Regions from separate parts of the Pseudoduganella sp. RAF19 genome, predicted to be linked through region 3. Evidence: predicted binding sites of a transcription regulator. Region 3 holds the regulator's gene; each other region holds the start of a gene.

Evidence for each region. The regulator sigma-54, encoded in region 3, starts transcription at its own class of promoters, with help from an activator protein. The targets are predictions, from matches to a motif close to TGGCANGNAANCTGCTTT.
Region 1: the regulator sigma-54 is predicted to act here: its motif matches at 2,378-2,395, upstream of AB4Z19_RS26775 (PEP-CTERM sorting domain-containing protein).
Region 2: the regulator sigma-54 is predicted to act here: its motif matches at 3,146-3,163, upstream of AB4Z19_RS06395 (PEP-CTERM sorting domain-containing protein).
Region 4: the regulator sigma-54 is predicted to act here: its motif matches at 5,071-5,088, upstream of AB4Z19_RS25220 (PEP-CTERM sorting domain-containing protein).

The regions. Positions count from the first base shown of each region.
Region 1 is NZ_JBFREF010000011.1:218,574-225,862, reverse strand. It holds gene AB4Z19_RS26795 (2Fe-2S iron-sulfur cluster-binding protein) at 1-171, opposite strand, end outside; gene AB4Z19_RS26790 (DUF1697 domain-containing protein) at 197-712, shown strand; gene AB4Z19_RS26785 (DUF6445 family protein) at 758-1,417, shown strand; gene AB4Z19_RS26780 (MmcQ/YjbR family DNA-binding protein) at 1,417-1,773, shown strand; gene AB4Z19_RS26775 (PEP-CTERM sorting domain-containing protein) at 1,785-2,339, opposite strand; gene AB4Z19_RS26770 (alpha-amylase family glycosyl hydrolase) at 2,604-4,904, shown strand; gene AB4Z19_RS26765 (nucleotide sugar dehydrogenase) at 5,607-6,896, shown strand; gene AB4Z19_RS26760 (SDR family oxidoreductase) at 6,899-7,289, shown strand, end outside.
Region 2 is NZ_JBFREF010000002.1:387,395-394,683, forward strand. It holds gene AB4Z19_RS06385 (protein adenylyltransferase SelO) at 1-1,231, opposite strand, end outside; gene AB4Z19_RS06390 (3-(methylthio)propionyl-CoA ligase) at 1,356-3,020, shown strand; gene AB4Z19_RS06395 (PEP-CTERM sorting domain-containing protein) at 3,195-4,082, shown strand; gene AB4Z19_RS06400 (S8 family serine peptidase) at 4,142-5,950, opposite strand; cyclic di-GMP riboswitch class I at 6,051-6,142, opposite strand; gene AB4Z19_RS06405 (S8 family serine peptidase) at 6,405-7,289, opposite strand, start outside.
Region 3 is NZ_JBFREF010000006.1:215,031-222,319, reverse strand. It holds gene AB4Z19_RS17870 (enoyl-CoA hydratase/isomerase family protein) at 1-246, opposite strand, end outside; gene hpf (ribosome hibernation-promoting factor, HPF/YfiA family) at 359-718, opposite strand; gene AB4Z19_RS17860 (RNA polymerase factor sigma-54) at 786-2,267, opposite strand; gene lptB (LPS export ABC transporter ATP-binding protein) at 2,277-3,038, opposite strand; gene lptA (lipopolysaccharide transport periplasmic protein LptA) at 3,035-3,634, opposite strand; gene lptC (LPS export ABC transporter periplasmic protein LptC) at 3,656-4,252, opposite strand; gene AB4Z19_RS17840 (KdsC family phosphatase) at 4,262-4,801, opposite strand; gene AB4Z19_RS17835 (KpsF/GutQ family sugar-phosphate isomerase) at 4,801-5,823, opposite strand; gene AB4Z19_RS17830 (cation:proton antiporter domain-containing protein) at 5,904-7,289, shown strand, end outside.
Region 4 is NZ_JBFREF010000010.1:113,395-120,683, forward strand. It holds gene AB4Z19_RS25195 (two-component regulator propeller domain-containing protein) at 1-419, opposite strand, end outside; gene AB4Z19_RS25200 (patatin-like phospholipase family protein) at 500-1,669, opposite strand; gene ggt (gamma-glutamyltransferase) at 1,756-3,525, opposite strand; gene AB4Z19_RS25210 (3-hydroxyacyl-CoA dehydrogenase) at 3,629-4,387, opposite strand; gene AB4Z19_RS25215 (hypothetical protein) at 4,467-4,967, opposite strand; gene AB4Z19_RS25220 (PEP-CTERM sorting domain-containing protein) at 5,119-5,907, shown strand; gene AB4Z19_RS25225 (sodium-translocating pyrophosphatase) at 5,967-7,289, opposite strand, start outside.

The DNA.
Region 1 (7,289 bases), on a different contig from region 3:
AATGCGATAGTGCACGCTGCCGCTGCGCAGCTTGCAGATGCAGGTGCGGCAGGTGCCATTGCGGCAGGAATGCGGCATCGTCAGGCCTGCACGCAGGGCCGATATCAAGAGAGTGGATTCCTCGTCCGTCTCGAACGATAATCCCCTTGGTTCAACTGCTACCTTAAACATTTACACCTCCAGCAAGGAATTTTACATGCCTCGTTACGTCGCGCTGCTTCGCGGTGTCAGTCCCATGAATGCCAAAATGCCGGAAGTGAAGGCCGCGTTTGAGCACGCGGGTTTTACCAACGTGAAGACGCTGCTCTCCAGCGGCAATGTGGCCTTTGATGCACGCTCCAGCACGGAGAGCGCGCTGGAACGCAAGGCCGAGAAGGCGATGCAGGAGGTGCTGGGCCGCAGCTTCTACACCATCGTGCGCTCATCGCAGCATTTGAATGCGATACTGGCGGGCGACCCTTACGCGGATCACGGCGTACCGCCGGAGGCCAAGCGGGTGGTGAGCTTCCTGCGCGATACGCCACAGCCAAAGACGGCGCTGCCGGTGAATATGAGCGGTGCCCAGATTGTGTGCGTGCAGGGCAAGGAGGTGTTCTCGGCCTACGTTCCCAGTGCCGATGGTCCGGTCTTCATGCGCCTGATTGAAAAAACTTTTGGCTCCGAGATCACAACCCGCACCTGGGATACGGTGCGCAAGTGTGCGGCGGCTTAAAGCAGTGCTATCCTTCAGCTCCCACTATCCAGCACCGCCGACGCCATGCAGAAGCTGCCCAATCTGACTTATCGCAAGCCCCAGCTGGGGCGCGACTACTGGGTCGAAGACAATTTCCTGCCGAATGCGGAGGAGATCTCCGAGCGTTGCTACACGCAGCAATACTGGGAACTGGGCGCGCCTTATGCCAACGAACCGTGGCCAGGCAAGCGCTCGCCAAAGGCGCTGCTGCCGTCCGAGCTGGATTACGTGGAAGCATGGGTGAAGAAGGTGACGGGCGCGAAGAAGCTGTGGCTGGAGTCCACGCCGGAAGGCACCTCGCTGAATCACAACTACGCGCAACTGGTGGGCATGGCCGATTCCGGTGCGCGTCCGCACACCGACTCGCGCAAATTGTGCCGCTATGCCTGCGTGATTTATCTGACGCCCGATCCCGACCCGGATTGCGGCACGTCCTTCTACCGCCAGCGCCATGCAAACGGCGCGCTGGGTGGCAATCTGTGCATGCCGCCACATACCAATCTGCGTGAAGCGCTTGGCGTGAAAGGCTTGCCGCTCGACGCCTGGCAGGAAGACGTACGCGTTGAAAACCGCTTCAACCGCATCCTGCTGTACCGCGCCAACCTGGTTCATTCCGCCAGCGGCTATTTCGGTTTCGACCACACAGACAAGCGCCTGACAGTCGTTTTCTTCTGGATGGCCTGATGGATGTCGATGCCGTCAAGGCGTATTGCCTGGGTTTGCAGGGCGCCACGGAATTGCTGCATGCGCCGCCCGTGAATGTGCTGAGCATGAAAGTCGGCGGCAAGACCTTCGCTTACTTCAAGACCAGCGAACCGGAACGCTGGCGCTTCAGCTTCCGCGTCACGCCGGACCGCTTCCTGGAATTGACCGGCATGCCGGGCGTGAAGCCCGCGCGCTACATGGCGCGCTATCACTGGGTCACTGTCGTTGAAGTACACCGCTTTCCGGCGGACTACCTCGCGGAGCTGGTGACCTGGTCCTACAACAAAGCGCTCTCCAGCCTAAGCAAGGCGCAGCAGCGCGCCATTAACGGCTGAAGAGAGCCGTCTTACACTGCGCGGCGGCGGCGTGCGGCGCCCAGGGCGGCAGCGCCCAGACCGAACAGGGCCAGCGAAATCGGCTCAGGTACGGCGTTCACGCCCAGGAAGCCATTCACGGAACCATTCAGGTCGTTGTTGCCGGCGTCGACTACGAAGCCCCAGGTTTGGCCGGCGGTGACGTTCAGCGAGGTGAAGATTTTGTCGTGGTTCGCCCAGTTGTTAGTGGACAGCAGTTTCAGGCCATCGTCGGTCTTCAGGTACAGGCTGGTGTACGAGTGGTACCAGGCAGCGAAAGAACTCCAGTCCAGTTCCAGGTTCAGCACGCCATCGTCAGCCGCAACAGTCGTGAACTCATAGTGCTGATTGAACACGCCGTGGCTGCCTGGCGAGGTGTAGCCGTACACCAGCAGGTCGCCGGAGGTGTCGGTCGTGCTGTTCGCAGCGCCGTTGTACATATCGCCGGTGTGCGTGACGGTCCAGTCCAGTCCCAGTGGGCTGGCGAAAGCCGCGAGTGGTGCAGCGGCAAGGCACAGGGCAGCAGCCAGGTTCTTCAATTGTTTCATTCTCGATCTCCTCGTTTGCAAAAATAATGCGACGAGGAAAAGCAAGTTACATGCCAATTAACATAAATGCTTGATTGGTAATAAAAAATTCTCGCAAGCATGAAACATTGCTGCAAAACTGTAAATATTTCCGACACTCGACCACGGCGTCATTTGTAGTCAAACTACTAAAGTGTTGCGTGCGCGCGATTGACTTCGCGCTAGTCCGGGCGCAGGATCGGCTGGCTACTCCGTAGCAAAAATACATAAATTAGGAGACAACGCATGCACTTCCGTCCTGCCCTGGGCGCGATGCTGCTCGGCTGTGCCTTGCTGGCCAGCCCCGCCGCTTATTCCGCCATCAATCCGAGTAGCCTCGGCGCCGCCTACGACGCCACCAAGTCCAGCATCAACTTCAAGATCTACTCCAGCCGCGCCACGCGCATCGAGCTTTACCTGTACAGCGCCGCCACCGGCCAGCAGGAAAAGGTGCACCTGCCGATGACGCTGGGCGCCGGCAATATCTGGAGCCTGAACGTGACCGCCAGCCAGCTTGCCGGCTACGGCATCACCGGCACCGTCTACTACGGCTATCGTGCCTGGGGACCGAACTGGCCCTACAACGCCGGCTGGACCAAGGGCACCGCCGTCGGCTTCATCAGCGACGTGGATGCCAGCGGCAACCGCTTCAATCCGAACAAGCTGCTGACCGATCCGTATGCGCTGGAAATCAGCCACGATCCGACCACGGCGACGATGAGCAACAGCACCATCTACGCCAGCGGTTCCCTGTATCGCAATATCGACAGCGGCAGCAGCGCACCAAAAGGCATCGTGCTGCAGGGCGATACGCAATCCATCGGCACCAAGCCCACGCGCGCCTTCAAGGACGACATCGTGTATGAAGCCCATGTGCGCGGCCTGACGAAGAATGACAGCAGCATCGCCGCTGCCTATCGCGGCACATACAAAGGCGCTGGACTGAAGGCGCCTTACCTCGCCAGCCTGGGCGTGACGGCGGTCGAATTCCTGCCGGTGCAGGAAACCCAGAACGACACCAACGATGCCGATCCGAATTCCGATACGGGCGATAACTACTGGGGCTATATGACCCTGGGCTACTTCGCGCCGGACCGCCGCTACAGCGCCGACCAGACAGCCGGCGGCCCGACCCGCGAGTTCAAGGAAATGGTGAAGACCTTCCACGACAACGGCATCAAGGTCTACATCGACGTGGTCTACAACCACACGGGCGAGGGCGGCCCCTGGAACAGCAGCGACAAGACCACCTACAACATCTGCGGCATGCGCGGCCTGGATAACCCGACTTATTACTCACTCACCAGCGACTTCCAGGGTCCGTGGGACAACACCGGCGTCGGCGGCAACTACAACACCCGCAACACCGTGGCGCAAAACCTGATCGTCGATTCTCTGGCCTACTGGCGCGATACGCTGGGCGTGGATGGCTACCGCTTCGACCTCGCTTCCGTGCTGGGCAACACCTGCCAGCATGGCTGCTACAACTTCGACAAGACCGACAGCGGCAATGCCCTGAACCGCATCGTGGCCGAACTGCCGCCGCGTCCTGCCGGCGGCGGCAGCGGTGTCGACCTGATTGCCGAGCCTTGGGCCATCGGCGGCAATTCCTATCAGGTGGGCGGCTTCCCGGTCGGCTGGGCCGAATGGAACGGCATGTACCGCGACATGGTGCGCCAGAGCCAGAACAAGCTGGGTGTGGCGGCTGTCACGACGGGCACCATGGCGACGCGCTTCTCCGGTTCTTCCGATCTGTATGGCGATGATGGCCGCAAGCCGTGGAACTCGGTGAACTTCCTTACTGCTCATGATGGCTTCACGCTCAAGGATCTCTACAGCTGTAATACCAAGAACAACAGCCAGGCCTGGCCGTACGGCCCGAGCGACGGCGGCGAGGACAATAACAATAGCTGGGACCAGGGCGGTATCGCGGCGGACCAGCGCAAGGCAGCGCGTAACGGCCTGGCGCTGATGCTGCTGTCCGGCGGTACGCCCATGATCGTTGGCGGCGACGAAGCACTGCGCTCCATCAACTGCAACAACAATCCCTACAACCTGGATTCCACCGCCACCTGGCAGAACTGGAGCTGGACCACGGACCAGAGCAATTTCCAGGCTTTCGCCAAAGGCCTGGTGGCCTTCCGCAAAGCCCATGCGGCGCTGCGGCCGGCGAACTTCTATTCCTCGGTCGATAACAACGGGAACGTGATGGAGCAGCTGCGCTGGTTCAAGCCGGATGGCAGCGTCGCCGACGCCACCTACTTCAACGACGCCAACAACCACGCCATCGCCTGGCGCATCGACGGCAGCGAATTGGGCGATACGGCTTCCGCCATCTATGTCGCCTACAACGCCTGGAGCGCCAGCGTGAACTTTACCTTGCCATGGCCGGGCAACGGCAAGAGCTGGTATCGCGTGACGGACAGCTGCGGCTGGGCGGAAGGCGCGGGCCAGGTGCGTACGCCGGGTGCCGAAGACTTCATCGGCGGTGAGAACTATGTGTACGGCATTTGCGGCCGCGGCGTCCTGCTGCTGATTGCAAAATAGTAGTGTTGCGCCGCGCGGGAAAATTTTTCCAGCAGGAAGTATTGGCGAGAATTTTCCGCGCGGCATGAAGTATACTCTGCCGTTCTGGCTGTATGGCCCCACACCCCGCGCCCCTTCAGCCCAACGAACCCCCGCTCCCCGGTTCGTACCGAAAAGGAGAAGGTTCTTGCGCCTGCTGACCCCCACTGAACATCGGCGACTCCGCCACCGGCCTTCGCGGTCGCGCCTGCGCGCGTCCTGCGCTGCCATGCGCGCCCGTCCTGAACCCAGCCTGGAGCTTGCCGTTGACGGCGTTCCCCTGGCTTGCGGCGGCAGCGCTTGCCCCGAGCGGGAGTACCCTCCTGCCAGCCGAGGTAGCAGACGCAAGTAACTCTTCCGTGACCTGTCAACCTGAGTTTTAAATGTGTTGCCATTCCGCCGGGATGCTTCCATAAAGCCTGTGACAGGCTGAGCCAGTCGGTGTAAAATCGACAATCTATGTCAAATATGCAAGTTTGTTGGCAGAAAAACCACGGCAATGTGGCGCAGTCCCAACAGACTTGAAAGGTTGTCGTACAAGTCTGTTCAGAAGGAAAGTGTAGTTTTCATTATGCAGTCATTAACAAGGCGCACAATGAAATGTGAAACTCAGCATTGAATTACCGTGCTTCATGTTATATAGTTAGCATAATGGTAATAGGTAATTCTCACATGGAACCCGATATGGATAACACGAAGGTGGTTGCGGTTGTAGGATTGGGCTACGTAGGCTTGCCGCTGGCAGTCGAATTTGGCAAGAAGCGCAAAACGATCGGCTTTGACCTGTCTGAATCGAAAATCGAGAATTACCGCCGTTTCTGCGATCCGACCGGCGAAGTGTCCGAACAAGATCTGCGCGCGGCAACTCAGCTGACCGTCAGTACCGACCCAGCCGTGCTGGCTGAGGCGGACTACATCGTGGTCGCCGTGCCGACTCCTGTTGATATCGCTCACAATCCCGACTTCGGCCCCCTGATCGGCGCATCGACCAGCGTTGGCAAGTATATGAAGAAGGGCGCCATCGTCGTCTATGAATCGACCGTGTACCCAGGCGCCACCGAAGAAGTCTGCATCCCGGTGCTGGAAAAGCATTCGGGCCAGAAGTGGAAGACCGATTTCCACGTGGGCTTCTCGCCGGAGCGTATCAATCCGGGCGACAAGCAGCACACCCTGACCACGATCCTGAAGGTGGTGTCGGGCGACGACGCGCCGACCCTGGATGCGATCGCCAAACTGTATGAGTCCATCATCACTGCCGGCGTGTACCGCGCTTCCAGCGTGAAGGTGGCCGAAGCGGCAAAAGTCATCGAAAACACCCAGCGCGACCTGAACATCGCGCTGATGAACGAACTCTCGATCATCTTCGACAAGATCGGCATCGATACCCTTGAAGTGCTGCAAGCTGCCGGCACCAAGTGGAACTTCCTGCCGTTCCGTCCGGGCCTGGTTGGCGGCCACTGCATCGGCGTGGACCCGTACTACCTGACCCATAAAGCGGACATGATCGGCTACCACCCGCAGGTGATCCTGGCGGGCCGCCGCATCAACGACGGTATGGCCAAGTTCGTGGCCGAGAAAACCGTTAAGCAGATGATCGCCGCCGGCTGCCACGTCAAGGGCGCCAAGGTGAACGTGCTGGGCCTGACCTTTAAGGAAAACTGCCCGGACCTGCGCAACTCGAAAGTGGCCGACGTGGTCTTCGAGCTGCAGTCCTATGGTCTGGACGTGCATGTGCACGATCCGGTGGCCGACAGCGAAGAGTCGGTGCACGAATACGGCATCAAGCTGGAGAGCTGGGACGCACTGCCGCAAGCGGATGCCCTGGTGGCAGCCGTGTCGCACAAAGAGCTGCTGGCACTGTCGCTGGGCGACCTGTCGTCCAAGCTGAATCCGGGCGGCTGCTTCATCGACGTGAAGTCGGCCTTCAATATGGCCGGCCTGCGTGAAGCGGGCTTCAGCGTCTGGCGCCTGTAATCTTGGAGACAGCAGCCGTGGGCAAGTTCGAGCAAGTGCAGGAACACCTGAAAGGCCAGCGCTATCACTGGCTGGTAACGGGTGCGGCCGGCTTCATCGGTTCCAATCTCGTGGAGGCCCTGCTCAAGCTGGGCCAGCGCGTGACGGGCCTGGACAACTTTGCCACCGGCCATCAGCACAACCTGGACCAGGTGCGCGAGCTGGTAGGTTCGGCCAACTGGGCCAATTTTGATTTTATCGAAGCCGATATCCGCGACAAGGACGCCTGCGCGCGCGCCTGCCAGGGCATTGACTTCGTGCTGCACCAGGCGGCATTGGGCTCCGTGACGCGTTCGATCGAAGATCCGCTCACCACGCACGAGACCAACGTCACCGGACATTTGAACATGCTGA
Region 2 (7,289 bases), on a different contig from region 3:
GGTTGCGATACTCGTTGGCCCAGGCGTCGAAAGCGCCGCGGTCGATGAACAGGTCGCGAAGCGGCTCGTCACCGGCGGTGGAATCGGACTTCAGGCCGCTCAGGCGGCGGAAGAAATTGGTGAAGTCGACATGGCTCGACTGCATGATGCCGAACAGTCCATCCAGCAGTTCGCGGTCGCCTTCGTGGAAGGACTTCAGGCCCAGCTTGGCGTGCAGCAGCTTGTCGATGGCGACGGCGAATTCCGGCTGGTAAACATCCAGCGCAGCCTGCGCCTGTTCAACCTCGCCAATCAGCGGCAACAGGGCCTGGCCGAGGGCGTAGCAATTCCAGTGGCCGATCTGCGGCTGGTTGGCGTAGGAGTAGCGGCCGTGCTCATCCGTGTGGTTGCAGATGTGCTGAGCATCGAAAGCTTCCATGAAGCCGAAGGGGCCGTAGTCGAGAGTCTGGCCGAGAATGGACATATTGTCGGTGTTCATCACGCCATGCATGAAGCCGACCGCCTGCCACTGCGCGATCATGCGCGCGGTGCGGCGCGTGACTTCTTCCAGGAATGCGGCGTAAGGATTGGCCTGTTCGCGCAACTCGGGATAGAAGCGGTCGATGACGTAATCGGCCAGCTGTTTCAGTTCGTCCTTCTTGTTGCGGTAGAACCAGTGCTCAAAGGAGCCGAAACGCACGAAGGTCGGCGCCATGCGGATCACCACGGCGGAAGTTTCAATCGTTTCGCGCACCACGCCCTGGTCGGAACCGGCGACCGATAACGCACGCGTGGTCGGGATGCCCAGCGCTTGCATGGCTTCCGAGCAGAGGAATTCGCGGATCGAGGAACGCAGCACGGCACGGCCGTCGCCCATGCGCGAGTACGGCGTAAGGCCCGCGCCTTTCAGTTGCAGCTCCATCGGCCCCTGCGCGGTGGCGACGTCGCCCAGCAGGATGGCGCGGCCGTCGCCCAGCTGGCCTGCCCACACACCGAACTGGTGGCCGGAATACACGGCGGACAGGGGCATGGAACGGTCCGGCACACGGTTACCGATCAGGGTGGCGATGGTGTCGTCATCCTTCATTGCTTCCGGATTGAGGCCGACCAGGCGCGCAGCGGCCGGGCTGACGGCGACTACATAAGGCGCCGGCAAAGGCGTAGGCATCAGCCGCGTGTAAAAGGCAGGCGGCAGGCTCGCGAAAGAGTTGTCGAGGGGGAGGGCGGTGGCAGTAATGGCTGTTCCAATCATAGATCTATCAGGCGCATTCTAACAAAGCGGACGAATGTGCGATTTGCTGCATTGCAGCATTGAATTTCGTTGACGCTGGTGCAGACGGCAATCGAGACTTGATAAAAAGTCAAAAGGAGACACCATGCAGGCATACCCGAAGAGCCCCCTCATGGGCCAGATGATGGATCAGCCGCTGCTTATTTCCAGCATCATCGAATTCGCTGCGCGCCACTACGGCGCGTCGGAGATCGTCTCCCGCCGCGTGGAAGGCGATATGCATCGCTACAACTGGCGGGCTTGCCTGGCCCGCGCGAAACGGCTGGCCAATGCACTGAATGCGCTTGGCGTCTGCATGGGCGACCGCGTCGCCACCTTGGCCTGGAACGGCTACCGTCACCTGGAGGCTTATTACGCGGTGTCGGGCTCGGGCGCGGTGCTGCATACGATCAATCCCCGTCTGCATCCGGAGCAGATTGCCTACATCGTCAATCACGCCGAGGATCAGTATCTGTTATTTGACCTGACCTTCCTGCCATTGGTGGAAGCAATCGCGCCGCTGTGTAAAGGTGTGCGCGGCTGGGTACTGATGGCGGATGCCGACCGCTTACCGGCGGAAACCAGGATTCCGAACCTGCTGAGCTATGAGGCGCTGCTGGCGGCTCAGCCGGAGCAGTTCGACTGGCCATTGTTCGACGAGAACTCGGCGGCGACGCTGTGCTACACCTCCGGCACTACCGGCAATCCCAAGGGCGCGCTGTACTCGCATCGCTCCACCGTGCTGCACGCTTATGGCTCGGCTATGCCGAATGCGCTGGATGTCGGTTCACGCGATACCGTGCTGCCCGTAGTGCCGATGTTTCATGTGAATGCATGGGGCTTGCCGTATTCGGTGCCGCTATCCGGCGCCAAGCTGGTCTTCCCCGGCTGCGCGCTGGATGGCAAATCGGTTTATGACCTGTTCGAGGCCGAAGGAGTGACTTTCTCGGCCGGCGTTCCGACCGTGTGGCTGGGTCTGATCAACTACGCCAAGATGAACAACCTGAAGTTTTCGACCTTCCGCCGCACGGTCATTGGTGGTTCGGCATGTCCGCCCGCAATGATGGATACGCTGATGGACGACTTTGGCGTGGATGTCGTGCATGCCTGGGGGATGACGGAGATGTCGCCGCTGGGCACCGCTTGCGGACTGCTGGCGCGGCACGAAAAACTGCCGCGCGAGGAGCAGCGCAAGATCCTGCGCAAGCAAGGCCATGCAATTTATGGCGTCGACATGCGCATCGTCGATGACGACGGCCAGGAACTGCCTTGGGATGGAACGTCCTTCGGCCACTTGCAGGTGCGCGGTCCGTGGATCATCTCGTCCTATTTCAAGGAAGAGGGCGGTAGCGTACTGGACCGGGGTTGGTTCCCGACCGGCGACGTGGCCACCATTGATGAAGACGGCTTCATGCAGATCACCGACCGCAGCAAGGATGTGATCAAATCCGGCGGCGAATGGATTGGCACCATCGATCTGGAAAATATTGCCGTCGCTCATCCAGCTGTGATGCAGGCGGCCTGCATTGGCATCCGCCATCCAAAATGGGACGAGCGTCCGCTACTCATCGTCGTCAAAAAAACGAGTGCGGAAGTCAGCCGTGACGAACTGCTGAGCTTCTTCGAGGGCAAAATTGCCAAATGGTGGATGCCGGACGATGTGGTCTTTGTCGAAGCGCTGCCGGTTGGCGGCACCGGAAAAATTCAGAAGAATAAGCTGCGGGAACAGTTCAAGGACTACGAGCTACCAACAGTAACGCGAAGTAATTAAAGTGGCCGAAAATCACCATTAAGTGCTTGATTTTAAAAGATTTAGTGTCGGAAATTCTTACAACTGATGACTGCGCATGCAAATCGCAAGCTGTAACTATTTGATTACACGTTGGTTCGATATTTAGGCACGACTTATGCATCCTTTTTGTGCAGAACAACACAGGGGGGTGTCATGAAACTCTTACAAAAGTCGCTGGGAGCATGTGCTGGTGCAATAGCTTTACTGTTTAGCATGAGTGCGCAGGCTGATACCGTATTAGACCTGACCACAGCTGGAGCAAGCCATTCGCTGAATGGCGCAACCTACACCCAGGTACCGGCTCAGCCGACCGGTAGCGGTGTACTTAAATCATTTGTCCGCATCCGGGACAACGCAGACCTGGTGCAAGGGTACAACACCACGGTTAGCGGAACTTATCAGAACGATGGTTCCGACACCTTCAACCATGAGGTGACCGTTGGCCAGATCGGCTTTATCGATCTTGGCGGCGGCAATCTGGTGATGCGCTTCTTGCTCGACATTAATCAGACGAAGGAGAGCCCGCTGCTGAGTCTCGATGACGTGCAGATTTATATTTCCGGCACGCCGAACCAGTCCATCGAGCCTACTATGACTCAGGGGTCAACCTTAAACCTGGGAACACTGGTCTATCAGTTGGATCAAGGCGGCATTGGTGGGCAGAATAATCAGGCCCAGCTGAACTATGCGCTGAATACCGGCAGCGGTAGCGGCGACATGTTCCTGGATATTCCGTTCTCGATGTTCGACGCGGCATTCAACACAGCCGGTCTGGGCACGGATGCAGCAAAGAACGGCGCGTACATTTACCTGTATTCGAGGTTCGGGACAAGTCCCACCCTGGACCCGGGCCTGTCGCCGAACAATGACGGCTATGAGGAATGGGCGTATATCAAAGGAGCCCCTGTGAACGGCGAATGCGTCCCTACTCCTCAGAACCCTTGCGGCGGTCCGCCACAAGAAATTCCTGAACCGGGCACGCTGGCGCTGCTGGGCGCCGGTCTTCTGGGGCTGGCGTATAAGCGCCGGAAGCAGACTTAAACAAGCGCCTCCCATTAAAAACGGCAGCCGAGGCTGCCGTTTTTTTATTGCCGCTGATCTTACTTGCTCGAGACGGTTTCGGTGGTGGTGGAAGTGTTGCCTGCTTTATCCTTCGCCACCGCCTGGATAGTGTGGTTACCGGTGGCGGCTTTCTTGGTGTTCCAGCTGTACGACAGGCTGGAGCCAGTACCGGATGCCTTCAGCGCGCCGTCCACATACAGCGACAGGGCGATGTTAGCGTTGCCGCTGTTGTCGGTGGCGTTCACGGTCACGCTGACGTTGCCGCGTACAGTACCGCCGTTGGTCGGGTTGGTGATCTTCACGACCGGCGCGGTGGTGTCCGTGACTGGCGTGGTGGTGGTCGTGTTGGAGACGTTCACCGAGATAGGCGTGGAGGAGGCCACGTTGCCGGCCGCGTCATAGGCGACGGCGGTCAGGGTTGCCATGCCGTTTGCTACACCTTTCGAATCCCAGGCGAAGGCGAACGGTGCCGAGCTGTCGGACGCGACCACGGTGTTGTTCACCTTCAGGTCAACACGTGCCACGCCCACGTTGTCGCTGGCGTTCACGTTGACGGCGACAGAACCGGAAACCGTACTGCTAGCCAGCGGCGCGGCAATTGCCACGGTAGGCGCAGTGGTGTCAGCTGGAGGTGGCGTCGTTGCGCTGCCTGCGGCGGCTGCCACTGCAGCCGCAGCGTTCACACGGCCGTAGCCGAATTGCGGATCGCGGCCGGCGGTGCCCAGGTCAACCGCGGTGGAGTACAGGATGCTTTCGACCTTGCTGTTGCTCAGCGATGGGTTGGCGGACATCACCAGCGCTGCCACACCGGCGGCAACCGGGGAGGAGAACGAGGTGCCGTTCACCGCGCCATAGGTGCCGTCTTGTGCGGTGGTGTAAATGCCTGCACCTGGCGCGGCCAGCGAGACGAAGTTGCCGTAGCTGGAGAAGCTGGCGCGGGCGTCGGTGCTGTCGGTCGCGGACACAGCGATCATGCTGGTGGTCGGGGTGTAGCCTTCGTCGCGGTTGTAGTTACCGGCGGAGACGAACAGCAGGCCGCCCTTGCTCTTCAGGTAGTTGGCAGCGCTGATCACGGCCGAGCTGGTCGGCATGGCAGCGTAGCTGACGTTCACCACGCGGGCGCCATGGTCGGCCGCCCAGGTAATGCCGCTGGCAATGGTCGAGAAGTAGGCGTAGCAGCCGTAGGTCGGATCGACGTAAGCGATACGCACCGGCATGATCTTGGCCTGGCCGGCGACACCGGCCACACCCGTGCCATTGTTCATGGCAGCGGCGGCAGCGCCGGCGACTTTGGTGCCGTGACCGCAGACGTCGGCGGTATTGGTGTTGTTGTCGTAGATGTTATAGCCAGGCACCATGTGCGAAGCCAGGTCGGGAACCGGGTCGACGCCGGAGTCCAGAATCGCGATGGTCACGCCTGCGCCCTGGGCTTTATCCCAGGCCGCGTCGGCGCCGATCTTGCTGATGTGCCACTCGCTGCCCAGGTACGGGTCATTGGTGGTGGTGGTCGGTTCAACGCGCTTGTCCAGCTCGGCGTATTTGAAGTTAGGGTCGTTTTTCAGGGCATCGACAACCTGCTGCTCGGAGCCGGCAGCAGTGTCAACCAGGTGCAGATTGCTCTGACCCAGCTTGCGCTTCTTGCCGCCGCCGTGGGTCTTCAACACTTTATCGAAATTTTCGTCGGTCAAGCCGGCACGTGGTTCAACCAGGATGCGGCCGCGGGCGAATTGTTCCGCGGCCGGTTTGTCGGCGCGGGCAGCAGGCGCCATTGCGAGGAGCGCGGCGGCAACTGCGAATACGGTGAGGGAAGTATTGGAGAGGCGGGCTGCGGTGGAGCGGTTCTTCATAGATGGAAGTCCAGTTTTCAAAGTTTCAGAAAAGCGGACTGCCAACTGGTCTCGTGACCAGTGCGAAGAAGACAGCACTCGGCTCAGCCGAAGAGCTGTATCTGGCAGTCCTGCCGTCATAGAGATTTAAAAAATCCCTTTAGACCGTAGACTTTGCGACCCATGCTTTCGCGTGGTGTGCCTTTGTCAGATTTCTGCGTCAGATCTTAATTGACGAATTGCGGGTAAGCAATCGCTATCTTTAATTAAGTTTTCTGTTGTTGCACATTAGTCTGAACACTATGCAAAGTTGGTTTGCGTAATTTTAACTGATCGAAAGATTGAACGTATACAATGACTTACGTCAATTATGCGCAGCAACTATTCTGATGCAAGTGACAATAATAATATATAGTACAGATAAATAAAAACCGGGCAATAAGCCCGGCTTTTAATATTATTAATTACTGTTGATTTAGCGGCTGGTAACTTGCACCTGGGTATTGGTGGTATTGCCCGCTTTATCCTTGGCGACGGCTTGGATCACGTGATTGCCGGCAGTGGCTTTCTTGGCGTTCCAGCTGTAAGACATGCTTGCGCCGCTGCCGCTGGCCTTCAATGCGCCGTCGATATACAGAGACATCGAGATGCCGGCCGCGCCGCTGTTGTCCGAAGAGCTCAGGGTAATGTTGACGTTGCCGGTCACGGTGCCGCCGTTGGTCGGATTGGTGATGGCCAGGGCCGGAGCGGTGGTGTCAGCAACCGGCGGGGTCACGCTGTTCGACACGTTGACCGAAACCGGGGTGGAGGAAGCCACATTGCCTGCGGCATCATAAGCGACAGCAACCAGGGTGTTCATACCGTTTGCGGCGCCAGTCGAGTTCCAGGAGAAGCTGAACGGGCCGGCGGTATCCGAGGCGACCACAGTGTTGTTGACTTTGAGATCGACACGGGCCACACCAACATTGTCGGCCGCGTTGACGCTGACGATCACGCTGCCGGAAACGGTGCCGTTAGCGGAAGGCGAGGTGATTGCCACGGTCGGAGCAGTAGTGTCGGGTGCCGGGGCGCTAGATGCGGCCGCAGCGACAGCCGCCGCGGCGTTCACGCGGCCGTAACCGAAGTAAGGATCTTTGCCGGCCGCGCCCAGATCGGTTGCGGTAGAGTACAGCAGGCTTTCCACCTTGCTGTTGCTCAGGGTCGGGTTGGCCGACATCATCAGTGCTGCCACGGCAGCTGCGATCGGGGCCGAGAACGAGGTGCCGTTCACGGCGCCGTAGGCACCGCCTTGGGCGGTGGTGTAGATGCCGGAGCCTGGCGCGGACAGATTAACGTAAGCGCCGAAGCTGGAGAAGCTGGC
Region 3 (7,289 bases):
GCTGTCGCCCTGCGGCGTTTTCTGGCCGACATCGTGGAAGAAGCGGATATCGCCACCCGCGCACAGCGCTTTCTCGCTGCTGCTGCGGATCACCACCGCAGCCACGTCTGCGTCCTCGCGCCAGGCCAGCAGCGCCTGAGTAATGGCGCGCACCATGTCGAGGGAAAGGGAGTTCAGAGCCTTGGGGCGGTCGAGGGTGATGAAGCCGGTGCCGTTGCTGACTTGGGTGTGGACGTATTCGCTCATGAACAAGATACTAAATAATTAATATTGTTTATTTTATCGCGCCACAGCCAGCGGCGCGGGGCGCAAAAAAGGGCGCCAGATGCGCCCTTAGTTTGATTGTCCCGCCACTCCTTTACATGACGGTGACAGGTGCTTCGTAAGTGTCCGGGATATGCTTGATCGCTTCGTGGTTGTGATTCTGGACGCGGGCCTTGTACTTCATGACCTGGCGGTCCAGTTTGTCGATCAGCGTATCGATGGCGGCATACAGGTCTTGCGACAGGCTCTCCACATACACAGTCTTACCCGACATACGCAGATTGATCTCCGCTTTTTGACGTTTTTCTTTCTCGGTGAGGTTATCTACAGTCAGGATGACAGCAATATCAATCACTTGATCGAAATGGCGCTTAACCCGCTCCAGCTTGTTCTGCACGTACTCGCGAATCGCTGGGGTCACTTCGACATGATGTCCACTGATGGTGAGATTCATACACACTCCTAAAGATGATGTCGCTTACTAGTTCGTACACGCTGGTGGCGTGCAGCGGAACCGTGCACTACAAAGACTTGCGGAGGCTAACGGGAGGAATTTTCAGAGCTTCGCGATACTTGGCAACAGTACGTCGCGCAATCACCATGCCCTGTTCTCCCAGCATGTCCGCAATCTTACTGTCGGATAAAGGATTTTTAGGGTCTTCAGCTCCTGTCAATTGCACGATCAGCGCACGGATCGCAGTAGAGGAAGCTTCACCCCCGGCTTCGGTTGCGACGTGGCTGCCAAAAAAGTACTTCAACTCAAACATTCCATGCGGGGTGAGCATATATTTTTGAGTTGTTACCCGAGAAATAGTGCTCTCGTGTAGTCCCAGTGTATCAGCTATTTCACGCAACACAAGGGGTCTCATGGCAACTGCACCATGACTGAAAAAGTTCTTCTGCCTTTCAACGATCGCTTGTGCAACGCGCAAAATCGTATCGAAACGCTGGCGCATATTCTTGATCAGCCACTTGGCTTCCTGCAGCTGTGCGCTCATCTGGCTCTCGCCTTTGCCCTGCTTGAGCAGGCTGGCGTACAGCGCATTCACACGCAGGCGCGGCATCACATCATTGTTCAGCATGACGATCCAGCCGTTGCGCCCCTTCTTCACGATCACGTCAGGCACCACGTAGTCTGACACGTCTGACGCAAATTCAGCGCCCGGATGCGGATTGCACTGGCGGATCACGGCCTGCGCTTCACGCAGGTCTTCGTCGTCGCAGTCGAGGGCTTTTTTCAGCTTGTTGAATTCACGCTGGGCGAACCAGGCCAGGTGCTTCTCGACGATGCATAGCGCCATGCGGCGCGTTACCAGCGGGATGTTCGGCAAGCGCTTGATTTGCAGCGCCAGGCACTCGGACGCATTGCGCGCGCCCACGCCAATGGGATCGAAAGTCTGCAGCAGCGCCAGCGACGTACGCAATTCTTCCAGTTCGATTTCCAGCTCTTCCGGCAGACGCGCATGGATTTCTTCCAACGGCTCTTCCAGGTAGCCGTTTTCGTCCAGCGCATCGATGATGATTTCCATCAGCGCGCGGTCGCGCGGTTCCTGCACGGTCACGCGCATCTGCTCCAGCAAATGCTCGCGCAGCGTGCAGCCGCTGGCTTCCAGTTGCGGACGGCCGTCTTCATCATCGGGCGACTTGCTGCTGGAGGAATTGCTCCAGTCGTCAACAGCATCGCCCTCGCCGTTGCCTTCATAGCTCTCGCCGTCGGCCGCAGGTGCTTCCGCGCCCTCGCCGCCTTCGCTGGCAGCCTGGCCGTTTTCTTGCGGCGGCGCTTCGCCATTGCCGCTGCCCTGGCTGATGGCGCCGTCCGCCAGCAGGCGCACGGAATTGTCCAGTGGATCGTCCAGCCGCTCCAGTAATGGGTTATCACTGAGCAGCTGCTCCAACTCCTGGTGCAGCTCAAGCGTCGACAGCTGCAACAGGCGGATCGACTGTTGCAGTTGCGGCGTAAGCGCCAGGTGTTGCGAAGTTCGCAGTTGCAGTGATTGTTTCATGGGCCTTTCTTACATCCGGAAGTGTTCGCCGAGGTAGACGCGGCGCACGGATTCGTCAGCAATAATGTCGTCAGGGCGGCCGGAAGCCAGTACCGAACCCTGGTTGATGATGTAGGCGCGGTCGCAAATGCCGAGCGTCTCACGCACATTGTGGTCGGTAATTAAGACGCCGATGTTGCGCTCCTTCAGAAAACGCACAATCCGTTGGATTTCGATCACGGCAATCGGGTCCACGCCGGCAAAAGGTTCGTCCAGAAGAACGAAGCGTGGGTTAGTGGCAAGAGCCCGTGCAATCTCAACACGGCGGCGCTCACCACCGGACAGCGACAGCGCCTGATTCTCGCGCAGCTTCTCGATTTGCAGATCGGCCAGCAGCGCTTCCAGGCGCTCTTCGATCTGCTCCTTGGCCAGTGGCTTGCCGTTCACCTGCTGGATCTCCAGCACGGCACGGATATTCTCTTCCACGGTCAGCTTACGGAACACCGAAGCTTCCTGCGGCAGGTAGGACAGGCCCAGCGTGGCGCGCTTGTGAATCGGCAGGCTCGATACATCGATGCCACCGATATCGATGGTGCCAGCGTCGGATGCCACCAGTCCCACGATCATATAGAACGACGTCGTCTTGCCGGCACCGTTTGGTCCCAGCAGCCCTACCACTTCACCGCAATCGACCTGCAGCGAAACGTCATGCACCACCTGGCGTTTGCCATAGGTCTTTTGCAGACCTTTGACAACCAGGGTGCTGCTGCAATTGTTCTCCGCCATATTCATTTGACCGCCGGAGTGGTAGCTGGAGTTACCGGCGTTGCAGGCGCTGGTGCGTTGGCTTGCGAAGGCTGGATCACCATCTTCACGCGGCCGCCGCCCTGCTTGCTCTCGCCCGTGGTGGAGTTCTGCACGGAGAAGAATTCCTTGCGGCTGTCGTAGGAAATGAAAGGACCTTCAACTTCATCGGTGGTCTTGGCGCCTTCCAGGCGCGTGACCTTGGCCTTGGAAATCAGGCGCACCAGTTCGGACTTCTGGTCGTATTCGATGCGCTCGGCCTGGCCTTCGACCCACTGGTCGCCGGCGCCATCGCGCTTCTGGCGGAAAGTGGCCAGCGCGTTCGGCGCCGCCCAGAAGGTCACGTACTGATAGCCCTGCGGATCTTCCGTCACCAGCGCGCGGCCTGCCTTCATCAGCAGCGTGCCGCGGGTCAGCACCACGTCGCCGATCAGCGTGCGGGTCTGCTTCACTTCATCCGTGGTGCCCTGATTGGCTTCGATCACCGTTGGCTTGAGGGAGTCCGCCTTTTCCGCGCGGGCCAGGTTCAGGCCCATCAGCGGCAGCAGGGACAGCAGCAATAACTTGCTCAGTTTCTTTTTCATGTATGCTCCGAAAATTCTTGCTCAACGCTGAGGGGCAGGCGGATACACCAGGCGCATGCGCTGGTTCACTTCCGCCTGGCTGGTGGCGTTATTCACCTTCAGGCCAGTGCCTGTCAGCTTGGCGTTGCCGGACGTGGCGGTGAACGCCTGGTCCGTTTCCATCCGGTCTTCGTCCGGATAAATCGTCATCGCTTCAGTCTTCATGCTGAAGCTCTTTACGGTCTCGGTGCCGGCGCGGTCGGCGGTCACATTGCCGGCCAGCTTGACGCGGCTATTGCTGTCGTCCACGCGCGCCGTTTTGGCGTGAATGTCCATTGGCGGCAGGTCCGGCGTGATCTTGCGCACGACGGGCTTGTCGATCTCGGACGAATCGTCAATCGGGCGGTGGGTCAGCTTGTCGCCGGAAACGATATACGCCGGCTTGCCCTCTTTGCTCAGACGCACAAAGCTGAAGCGCTCGACGATGTAGTCAGGCTCCGTGAGCTTGGCGGCCGCCTGCATTTCCTCGCCTTCGCGGTTCAGCAGTTCGAGCAGCCAGAAGGTGCCGACGGCTGCGAACAGCGCCAGCATCATGCCGATCGAAAGCCTGACACGGTGAGAGGTCCTCTGGTTGCGCATACTGCTTCCTTACACCATGAATTGCGCCATGATGCGCTCAAAATTGCCCTGAGCGCGCAGCACGAATTCGCACACCTCGCGCACTGCACCGCGGCCACCGCTGGCCTGGGTCACGTGATGCACGCGGCTGTGCACTTCCGGGCGGCCGTTCGGCACACTCACGGCGAAACCGACGCGGCTCAGGATAGGCAGGTCCACCACATCGTCGCCGATGAAGCCGACCTGCTCTTCGGTCAGGCCCAGTTGCTGCAGCAGGGCCTTGAACGGCGTCAGCTTGTCGTGGCCGCCCTGGTGGACGAATTCGATGCCGAGGTCCTTGGCACGCGCGGTCACCTGCGGCGAACGGCGCGCGCTGATGATGGCGGTCTGCACACCCGATTCCTGCAGCAGCTTGATGCCCAGGCCATCGTGCACATTGAAGGTCTTCATCATCTCGCCGTCGGCACCGTAATGCAGGCTGCCGTCGGTCAGTACGCCATCGACGTCAAAGATCATCAGGCGCACCTTGGCGGCGCGCTTGACGATGTCCATATTGTAGGGGCGGCTCATCAGATCACCTTGGCGCGCGTAAGGTCGTGGATGTGCAGGGCGCCTACCAGTTTGCCCGCTTCGTCGGTGACCAGCATCTGGTTGATGCGGAATTCTTCCATGATGGCCACGGCATCCACGGCCAGCTTGTCCGCGTTGATGCTGCGCGGGTTCAGATGCATGACATCCTTGATGATCACCTTGCCGAAATCCTGCACCTTCTCGATCATGCGGCGCAGGTCGCCGTCGGTGAACACGCCGACCGGCTTGTTGTCCGCGTCGACGATGGCGGTCATGCCCATGCCCTTCTGGGTGATTTCCAGCAGCGCGTCCGGCAGACGGGTATCCAGGCCCACGGCCGGAATGGCGTCGCCGGTGCGCATGATGTCGCGCACATGGGTCAGCAGGCGGCGGCCCAGGGCGCCGCCCGGATGCGAACGGGCGAAGTCTTCTTCCTTGAAGCCGCGCAGGTCCAGCAGCGCCACGGCGATCGCGTCGCCCAGCGCCAGCGTGACGGTGGTGGAGGCGGTCGGCGCCAGATTCATCGGGCAGGCTTCCTTGGCGACCGACACGTCCAGGTGCACGTCCGACAGCTTGGCCAGGCTCGATTCCGGCTTGCCGGTCATCGAAATCACCACGCCGCCCATGCGCTTCACGACCGGCAGAATGGCCATCAGTTCGGCCGCTTCGCCGGAATAGGAAATGGCGATCACCGCATCTTCCGGCGTGATCATGCCCAGGTCGCCATGCGCCGCTTCGGCCGGGTGCACGAACAGGGCCGGCGTACCGGTGGACGCCAGGGTGGCAGCAATCTTGCGACCGATATGGCCGGACTTGCCAATGCCGGACACCACGACGCGACCTTTGCAATTCAGCAACAGCGACACGGCCTTGCCCACGGACTCGTCGGTCGCCAGGCGTTCATGCAGGGCGCGCAGCGCGTCCGTCTCGATTTGCAGGGCCTCGCGCGCCAGTTCCAGTGCGCGGGTTGCGGTCTTGGCATCAAAAGCTTTCAGCATTGTTTTTTCATCGGTTACACTCATGCCGGAAGTATAGCCGAATTGGTAAAGCAAAAAACTTGCCAGACGCAACAAACAACGGTGCCAAGTCGACTAGGATCAAAATGTTCTCGCCCCTCGAACTGACTCTCCTGCTGCTCGCCAGCGCCGTGCTGGGCGTGGTCGCTTTCCGCATGCTGCACCTGCCACCGATGCTCGGCTATCTGGCAGTCGGCATTCTGATCGGTCCCAATGCCCTGAACCTGGCCGCCGAGAGCGAAGCCACCCACTCGCTGGGCGAATTCGGGGTGGTGTTCCTGATGTTCTCCATCGGACTGGAATTCTCGCTTCCCAAGCTGATGTCGATGCGGCGCATCGTGTTCGGACTGGGCATGGCGCAGGTGGCGCTGACCATTGCCGTCACCATGCTGTTTGGCTGGGCGGTGCATTTCGTGCTGCCGCCGGCAATTCACCTGACCTGGCAGGCTTCCTTCGCCCTGGGCGGCGCGCTGGCCATGTCGTCCACCGCGATCGTGGTCAAAATGCTCACGGAACGGCTGGAACTGGAGCGCGAACACGGCCGCAATATCGTGGGCATCCTGCTGTTCCAGGATCTGGCCGTGGTGCCACTGCTGATTCTGATCCCGGCGCTGGCGCAGAATCCCGAGAACCTGGCGCCGACGCTGGCCTTCGCGAGCTTCAAGGCCACGGTGGTGCTGGTGCTGCTGCTGTTTATCGGCCAGCGCGTGATGCGCAAGTGGTTCACGGTGGTGGTCAAACGCCGCTCGCAGGAACTGTTCATGTTGAACCTCCTGCTGATCACGCTGGGCGCGGCCTGGATCACCGAGCAGGCCGGCTTGTCCCTGGCGCTGGGCGCTTTCGTGGCGGGCATGCTGATTTCCGAAACCGAATACAAGCACCAGGTGGAAGAGGACATCAAACCGTTCCGCGACGTGCTGCTGGGGCTTTTCTTCATCACCATCGGCATGCTGCTGAATGTGCGCATCGTGCTGGAAAACTGGTGGCTGGTGCTGCTTCTGCTGGCCGGTCCGGTGCTGCTGAAGTTCGGCCTGATCGCCGGCCTGGCGCGCCTGTTCGGTGCAAATACCGGCACGGCGATGCGTACCGGCCTGGCGCTGGCACAGGCGGGCGAATTCGGCTTCGTGCTGCTGAACGTGGTGGGCGGCATGCGCCTGGTCGATCCCTTTGTGGTGCAGGTGGTGCTGGCGTCGATGGTGTTGTCCATGCTGCTGGCGCCCTTCCTGATCGAGCAGTCGGACAAGATTGTGCTGAAGTTCTCCGCCAACGAATGGATGATGCAGTCGCTGACCCTGACCAAGATCGCGGCACGCACCATGTCCACCAACAAGCACGTGATCGTGGCGGGTTTCGGCCGTTCGGGCCAGAACCTGGCGCGCCTGCTGGCCGAAGAGAATATCGATTACCACGCGCTGGACCTGGACCCGACCCGCGTGCAGGAAGCGCAGAGCGCCGGCGCCAACGTGTCTTAC
Region 4 (7,289 bases), on a different contig from region 3:
CCATCGTCGATGATGGCGCGGATGTGGAGATTGCCGCTGCCGCGTTTTTCAGGTTCCTGCGGCAGATGATGCGAGAAGCTTTGCGTGACGGGATCGAACAGATCGAGGCCGCCATCCGTGCCAACCCACATACGCCCCTTGGGATCGATGTGCAGCACGCCCACCCAGTTTTCGGCCAGGCTGCGGCGGTCGGAAACGATATTGCGGTAGACCGTGACGCGGTAGCCGTCGTAGCGGGAAAGGCCCGCCTGGCTGCCGAACCACATGAAGCCCTGCTTGTCCTGCGCGATCGCCAGCACGGATTCCTGGGCCAGGCCGTCTTCCACATTCAGCTGCTCGAAACGAAAAGTGCGCGGCGGCGCCGCCACTGCGCAGAGAGCGACGCTGCCCGCCAGCCCAAGGGCGGCAAGGTGCTTCAACAATGGTTTCAAACGGCTACGGACTGGCAAATCGGTACTCGGACACGCAAAAAATATGCAATTTTACTATCCCTCGCCGCTCACCTATCAAAAAACGCCAACACGTCGGCGCGGCGAGCCTGGGTATCGCGCTGGCCAAGGCGGATCAACTCCGTTGTATAGCTGGATTCAAAAAGCAGATAGGAAGCCAGTGCCGCACCACGCGCTTCGGTCGCGCCGATGCCGGACAACATGGTGCGGATCGGCGCCGGCAGGCTGGCGATATGGCGCGCGGCGATATCGTCCAGGCGTTCGGACGGCGCGATGACCAGCAGCTCCACGGGACGCAGCGGCGTATTGGCCAGCAGGTCCGGCGGCAGCACGGACAGCGTATGGTTGACGCGGTTCAGGCGTTCGATATCCACCGCCAAACCATCCAGGAAGATGGAAGACATGGCATGGCCCGCAATCTGCGCCAGGCTTGGGTAGCGCGGCGTTTCGGTGGCCTGGCGCGCAGGCTCGGTCAGGCGTCCCGCACCGACCACCAGCACCTTGGCCGAACCGAGGTGGATGGCGGGCGAGATCGGCGCCAGCTGGCGCATCGAACCGTCGCCGCAATATTCCAGATGGCCGCCCAGATACAGCGGCACAGCCGGGAAGATGAAGGGAATCGCGGACGATGCCAGCAGGTGCTCGACGCCGATCTGGTCCTGCATGGCCACGCGCTGCATGCGAATCCAGGGTGCGATTTCAGCAGCCGTCTGGTAAAAGGTGATGTGCTGTCCACCGGTGTACGAAGACGCAGTAACCGCCAGCGCGTGCAGCAAACCTTCCTGCAAGTTGGCGTCAAGCCGCGGAAGGTCCAGCATGCGGTGCAGCAGATTGACCAGCGGCGTGTTATCCAGCAGGGACTGCGGTGGTGCCGCGCGCCATTTGCGCAGCAGCCAGCCGAAGGACAGCAGCGACAGCCAGCGCGCGCCGGAGCGCAGCACGCCCAGCGAGTCGGCGCGATAGACTTGTTCGACTTCGATATTGGTCCAGACGTCCAGCAGCTTTTGCACGCCTTCGCCGAAATTGTCGGCGCGGCAGGCCAGTGCGGTGGCGTTGATCGCGCCCGCCGATGTGCCGCAAATGACCTGGAATGGATTACGCGCGGGCGGCCAGCCCTCTTCCCACAGAATCTCCGAAATGGCTTGCAGCACCCCGACCTGGTAGGCCGCTCGGGCGCCGCCGCCCGTCAGGATCAATCCTGTTTTCTTTTTTTGTCCCATGCGAAGAGATTAGCACGAAGCCCGCGCGCGCCGGAAGCACCACGGCCGGCGCAGGGCGGGTCATTGACCCGCCGCACAACGCCGCATCAATCGCCCTTGACGATGCCTTCGCGGCGCGGGTCTGCGCCACCGAACCAGTATTCGCGGCCGTCTTTGCGCATGCGCTGCAAGCCTTGCAGGCCGGAGTTCTGCTCATTCTGGCGCACATCGTGGCCGCGTGCTTTCAGCTCGTCGATGGTGGCTTGCGGGAAGCGCCCTGCCTCCAGTTCGGTCGGACCGTTACGGCTGCCGAAGTTGGGCAGGCTGATGGCCTGCTGCACATTCATGCCCCAGTCCAGCGTACCGACCAGCACCTTGGCGACGTAGTTGATGATGGTCGAACCGCCCGGCGAACCGGTGGCCAGCACCAGTTTCTTGGTCTGCTTGTCGAACACCAGCGTCGGCGCCATCGAGCTGCGTGGCCGCTTGTTGGCCTGCACGCGGTTGGCGATCGGGCCGTTTTCATCGACCGAGTCGAAGGAGAAGTCAGTCAGCTGGTTGTTCAGAATGAAGCCATCGACCATCTGGCGCGAGCCGAACGCGTCTTCCACCGAGGTGGTCATGGACAGACCATTGCCGTAGCCATCGACAGCCACCAGGTGCGAGGTCGATGGCTTCTGGATCGCGGTATCGTCGCCCCATGCCACTTTCACTTCAGGCGGCACACCGGCTTGCGCACGGCCCATGGACTTGTCGGCGATCATGCTGGCACGCTGGTTCAGGTAGTTCTTGTCCAGCAGCGAAGCCACGCCTTTGCCGGGCAGCGGCACGAAGTCGGTGTCGGCCACGTAGCGGTTGCGGTCCGCATAGGCCAGACGTTCGGCCTCGGTCATCAGGTGGATGGCATCGGCCGTCAGCACACCATTCTTCGGTGCGTAGGCGCCGATGTTCTTGGATTCCAGCAGGCCGAGAATCTGCGCAATCGCGATGCCACCGGAGGATGGCGGCGGCATGCCGCAGACGGTGTAGGCGCGGTAGTCTGCGCACACCGGATCGCGTTCCTTGGCTTGATAGCCCGCGATATCGGCGGCAGTCAGCTTGCCTGGATTGGTCGGATGCGAGGCCACCTTGGCAGCGATATCGTTGGCAATGCGGCCTTTGTAGAAGGCATCCGCGCCGCCCTTGGCGATTTCGCGCAGGGTCCTGGCCAGTTCAGGATTCTTCAGCAGGTAGCCGACTGGACGCGGCTTGCCTTCCTTGTCGTAGAAATAGGCTGCGGCGACCGGATCGCGGCTGATGTATTTGTCCCAGGTCAGCAGCGCGTTCAGACGCGGGCTGACCTTGAAGCCGTCTTCCGCCAGCTTGATGGCTGGTTCGAACAGCTTGGCCCACGGAAGTTTGCCGTGCTCTTTGTGCGCCAGTTCCAGCATGCGCAGCACGCCGGGCGCGCCGGTGGAGCGGCCGCCGACCACGCCTTCCACGCGCGAGACAGCCTTGCCGTTCGCGTCCTGGAACAGGTGTTCGTCGGCGGACGCCGGCGCGGTTTCGCGGCCATCGTAGGCTTGCACGCGCTTGCCGTCGTAGTGCATCAGGAAGGAACCGCCGCCGATGCCGGACGATTGCGGTTCAACGAGCGTCAGCACCAGCTGGGTGGCGATGGCGGCGTCGACGGCCGTACCGCCCTGCTTCAGCATCTGGTATCCCGCGTCGGTGGCCAGCGGGTTGGCCGCGGCCACCATGAATTTCTGGGCGCTCCAGCCGGCTTTTTCCTGGTAACCGGTAGCGATTTCCGGTGCGCGCTGGGCGACTTCCTGGGCGTGTACGAGGGAGGAACTGAGCAGCGCTGCGGCGAGCGCGAGGGAATTCAGGCGGATCATGCAATCTCCAGTAACAGATATTGCATCCTACCTTAAAACCCAGGGCGAAGGCAGGTGGCAGGCACATCGTGCCTGCCACCAGGTTCACGCCGTGGGTTCTTTTTTACTTCGGCTGCATGCGGATGGCGCCATCCAGGCGGATGGTCTCACCATTCATCATCACGTTTTCGATGATGGACTTGGCCAGGTTCGCGTATTCGAAAGGCTTGCCGAGGCGTGGCGGGAACGGCACCATCTTGCCCAGTGCGTCCTGCACTTCGGCCGGCATGCCCAGCAGCATCGGGGTTTCGAAGATGCCTGGAGCGATGGTCATCACGCGGATGCCGCTGCGCGACAGGTCGCGTGCCATCGGCAGGGTCATGCCCGCCACAGCGGCCTTGGACGCGCCGTAAGCAGCCTGGCCGATCTGGCCGTCGAACGCCGCCACGGAGGCGGTATTGATGATCACGCCGCGCTCGCCCCACTCGGCAGCTTCGGTCTTGCCCATGGCGTCAGCGGCCAGGCGGCACATATTGAAGGTGCCGATCAGGTTGATGTTCACGGTGCGCTGGAACACGTCCAGTGGGTGCGGGCCATCCTTGCCCACGGTTTTCACTGCCGGCGCCACGCCCGCGCAGTTGACCAGGCCGCGCAGCGTGCCCATGGCGGTTGCCGCGGCCACCACGGCCAGGCCGTCCGCTTCGGAGGTCACGTCGCACTTAACAAATTTGCCACCCAGCTCAGCGGCCAGCTTTTCGCCCGCTTCCACCTGCACGTCGGCCAGCACCACTTTGCCGCCGTTCTCGGTGATCATGCGCGCGGTTGCTGCACCCAGGCCGGACGCGCCGCCGGTGATGATGAATACCTGATCCTTGATTTGCATGTCTTCCCCTATTCGATGCTGCTCGGTTGTTGGAATTACTTTACGTTACGTAAACGTCAAACAGGGCTATTGTAGCGAATCACTGGCAGCTCATCCATACCCCATTGACGCTGCAGGGCCGTCCGCTTGGGCTGATCGCCTGCCCCGGTGGCGCATTATAAAAGTTGCCGCTACTGTCGCGGCAACCGCCGCCGCTGCAGGTGACGGGCGTGGGCGCGCTCGGGCCGGGCAGCGGTGTCAGCGCCGGCAAGGTCGGCACCACGGGCGCCCTGCCCTGCGCCGCGGCTGCTGCGGCCACAGCAGATGCCGGTGTGGATGGCGTCAGCGTCGGCGCCCACAGTGGCGCCGGCACCACCGTATCGTGCGGCTGGGCCAGGCGCGGCATGGGATCGGTGAATTGCGGCACGGGACGGCGCGGCATCGGCCGTTTCGACGGCGCCGTGCGGCACGGCTCGACAGCGAGATGCTGGCCGTCGGCACTCAGTTTGCAGACCGGCAGACGCGCATAGGCGGCTTCGTCGGGGGTGAGATCCGCCCCTGCGGCAAGGGCGGCAAATACAGTGGCGATCAGGATGGACATGGCAACCTCCTGTTTCCATCATAGTCCTCAAATGTGTCGGAAAACTTAACAGTCACTTGCGGGAAAATAGTTAAGTCATTGAAACTTAATCAATAATTATTGTTGGCATGCAATTTGCTCTTTGATCAACATTACTTTAAATGGAGAAATAATGAGCAAATCGATTCTGGCACTTGCCACCGGCATCGCCACCCTGGCGGGTGCATTTCTGTCCACACCGGCCAGCGCCGCACCGCTGCTGGGCGAATATTCGGTCACCCACTGCTGCGGCAGCAGCGACGGTGCACAATTTGGCGCCGCCGCTAATGGCCTGGGCTATGCCGGCCAAGTGAATCCGAATGCACTGAACAATGTCGACGTCATCGTTGCCGGCGCTTACGCCAGCCAGTTTACATCCTGGGTTGCCGCCGGCGGCGCGCTGATCATCCACGACTGGTTTGGCAATTCGACCAGTCTCCTGCCGGGCATGCACCTGACACCGATCAGTGGTACTGGCAGCAATGTCGACGTCGTAGATCCGGCTTCGCCCGTCGTCAACGGCCCATTCGGCACCTTGACCAATACGAATATGGACGGCGGCAACGCCTCGGTGCACGGCGCAGTTGGCGTCGCCTCCCTGACCAGCAACGATCCGCTGGTGTCGGACATCCACGCAATCCTGAACAACGGCACTGCAGGCCAGATCGCGGAATTCAGCTATCGCTACGGCCAGGGCCTGATCATTTATGCCTTCATGCCGACCGATGCCTACAGTGGTTCGAGCCCGTTCCAGACCGGCGGCACCGCAGGCTTGAACATGCTGGCCAAGAACGAAATCGCCTTTGCCGCCAGCTTCGACGCAGCACCCGCAGCCGATGTACCGGAACCTGCCTCGCTCGGCCTGATCGGTCTGGGCACTCTGGCGCTGGCCGCGGCGCGCCGCCGCAAGAACGCCAGTTAATTCAGGCGCCGCAATGAAAAAAGCCCGCAGCTGCGGGCTTTTTTTCGGCTAAGACCAGCTTACCTGGCCGTTTCCTGCTGAGCGGCGGTATCCGCCGCCGAAGCCGTGGTGGCCGGCGCTGCAACCGGAGCGGCAGGCGCGGCCGGTTGCGGCGTGCCTGCCGGCGCGACCATTGGCGCATTGGCCTGGATCGGCGCCATCATCGTCACCGACAGCCAGCCGGTGGCCGGCAGCAGGGGCACCAGCAGCAGCGCCACGATGTTGATGATCTTGATCAGCGGGTTCACGGCCGGGCCGGCGGTATCTTTGTACGGGTCGCCGACCGTATCGCCGGTCACCGCGGCCTTGTGGGCGTCGGAGCCCTTGCCGCCATGGTTGCCGTCTTCGATGTATTTCTTCGCGTTGTCCCATGCACCGCCACCGGTGGTCATGGAAATCGCCACGAACAGGCCGGTGATGATGGTGCCCATCAGCAGGCCGCCCAGTGCGCGCGGGCCGAGCAGCATGCCGACCACGATCGGCACCAGCACCGGCAGCAGCGAAGGCAGAATCATTTCCTTGATGGCGGAGGCGGTCAGCATGTCGACCGCCTTGTCATACTGCGGCTTGCCGGTGCCGTCCATGATCCCTTTGATGTCGCGGAACTGGCGGCGCACCTCCACCACCACAGCGCCCGCAGCGCGGCCCACGGCCTCCATCGCCATGGCGCCGAACAGGTAAGGGATCAGGCCGCCGATGAACAGGCCCACGATCACCATCGGGTCGGACAGGTCGAAAGACATCTTCAGCTCGCGCGTTTCCAGCGCGTGAGTGTAGTCGGCGAACAGCACCAGCGCCGCCAGACCGGCGGAACCGATGGCATAGCCCTTGGTCACGGCCTTGGTGGTATTGCCCACCGCGTCCAGCGGATCGGTAATGGCGCGCACGGAATCGGGCATGCCGGCCATTTCAGCGATACCGCCGGCGTTGTCGGTTACCGGACCGTAGGCATCCAGCGCCACCACGATACCCGCCATCGACAGCATGGCCGTGGCTGCAATCGCCACGCCGTACAGGCCGGACAGCTTGAAGGAAATCAGGATCGCCACGCAGACCGCCAGCACCGGCCATGCGGTGGACTTCATCGACACGCCCAGGCCCGCAATGATGTTGGTGCCGTGGCCGGTGGTGGACGCTTCAGCGATATGGCGCACCGGTTTGAAATCGGTGCCGGTGTAGAACTCGGTGATGTAGACCATCAGGCCGGTCAGCACAATGCCCACGACGGTGGAGCCCAGCATCTTGTAGCGCATGGCGTCGTCGTGCCACAGCATCCAGGTCACGACCACGAAGCCGATCAGCGACAGGCCCGCAGCCCACCACAAGCCGGTGTACAGCGCGGA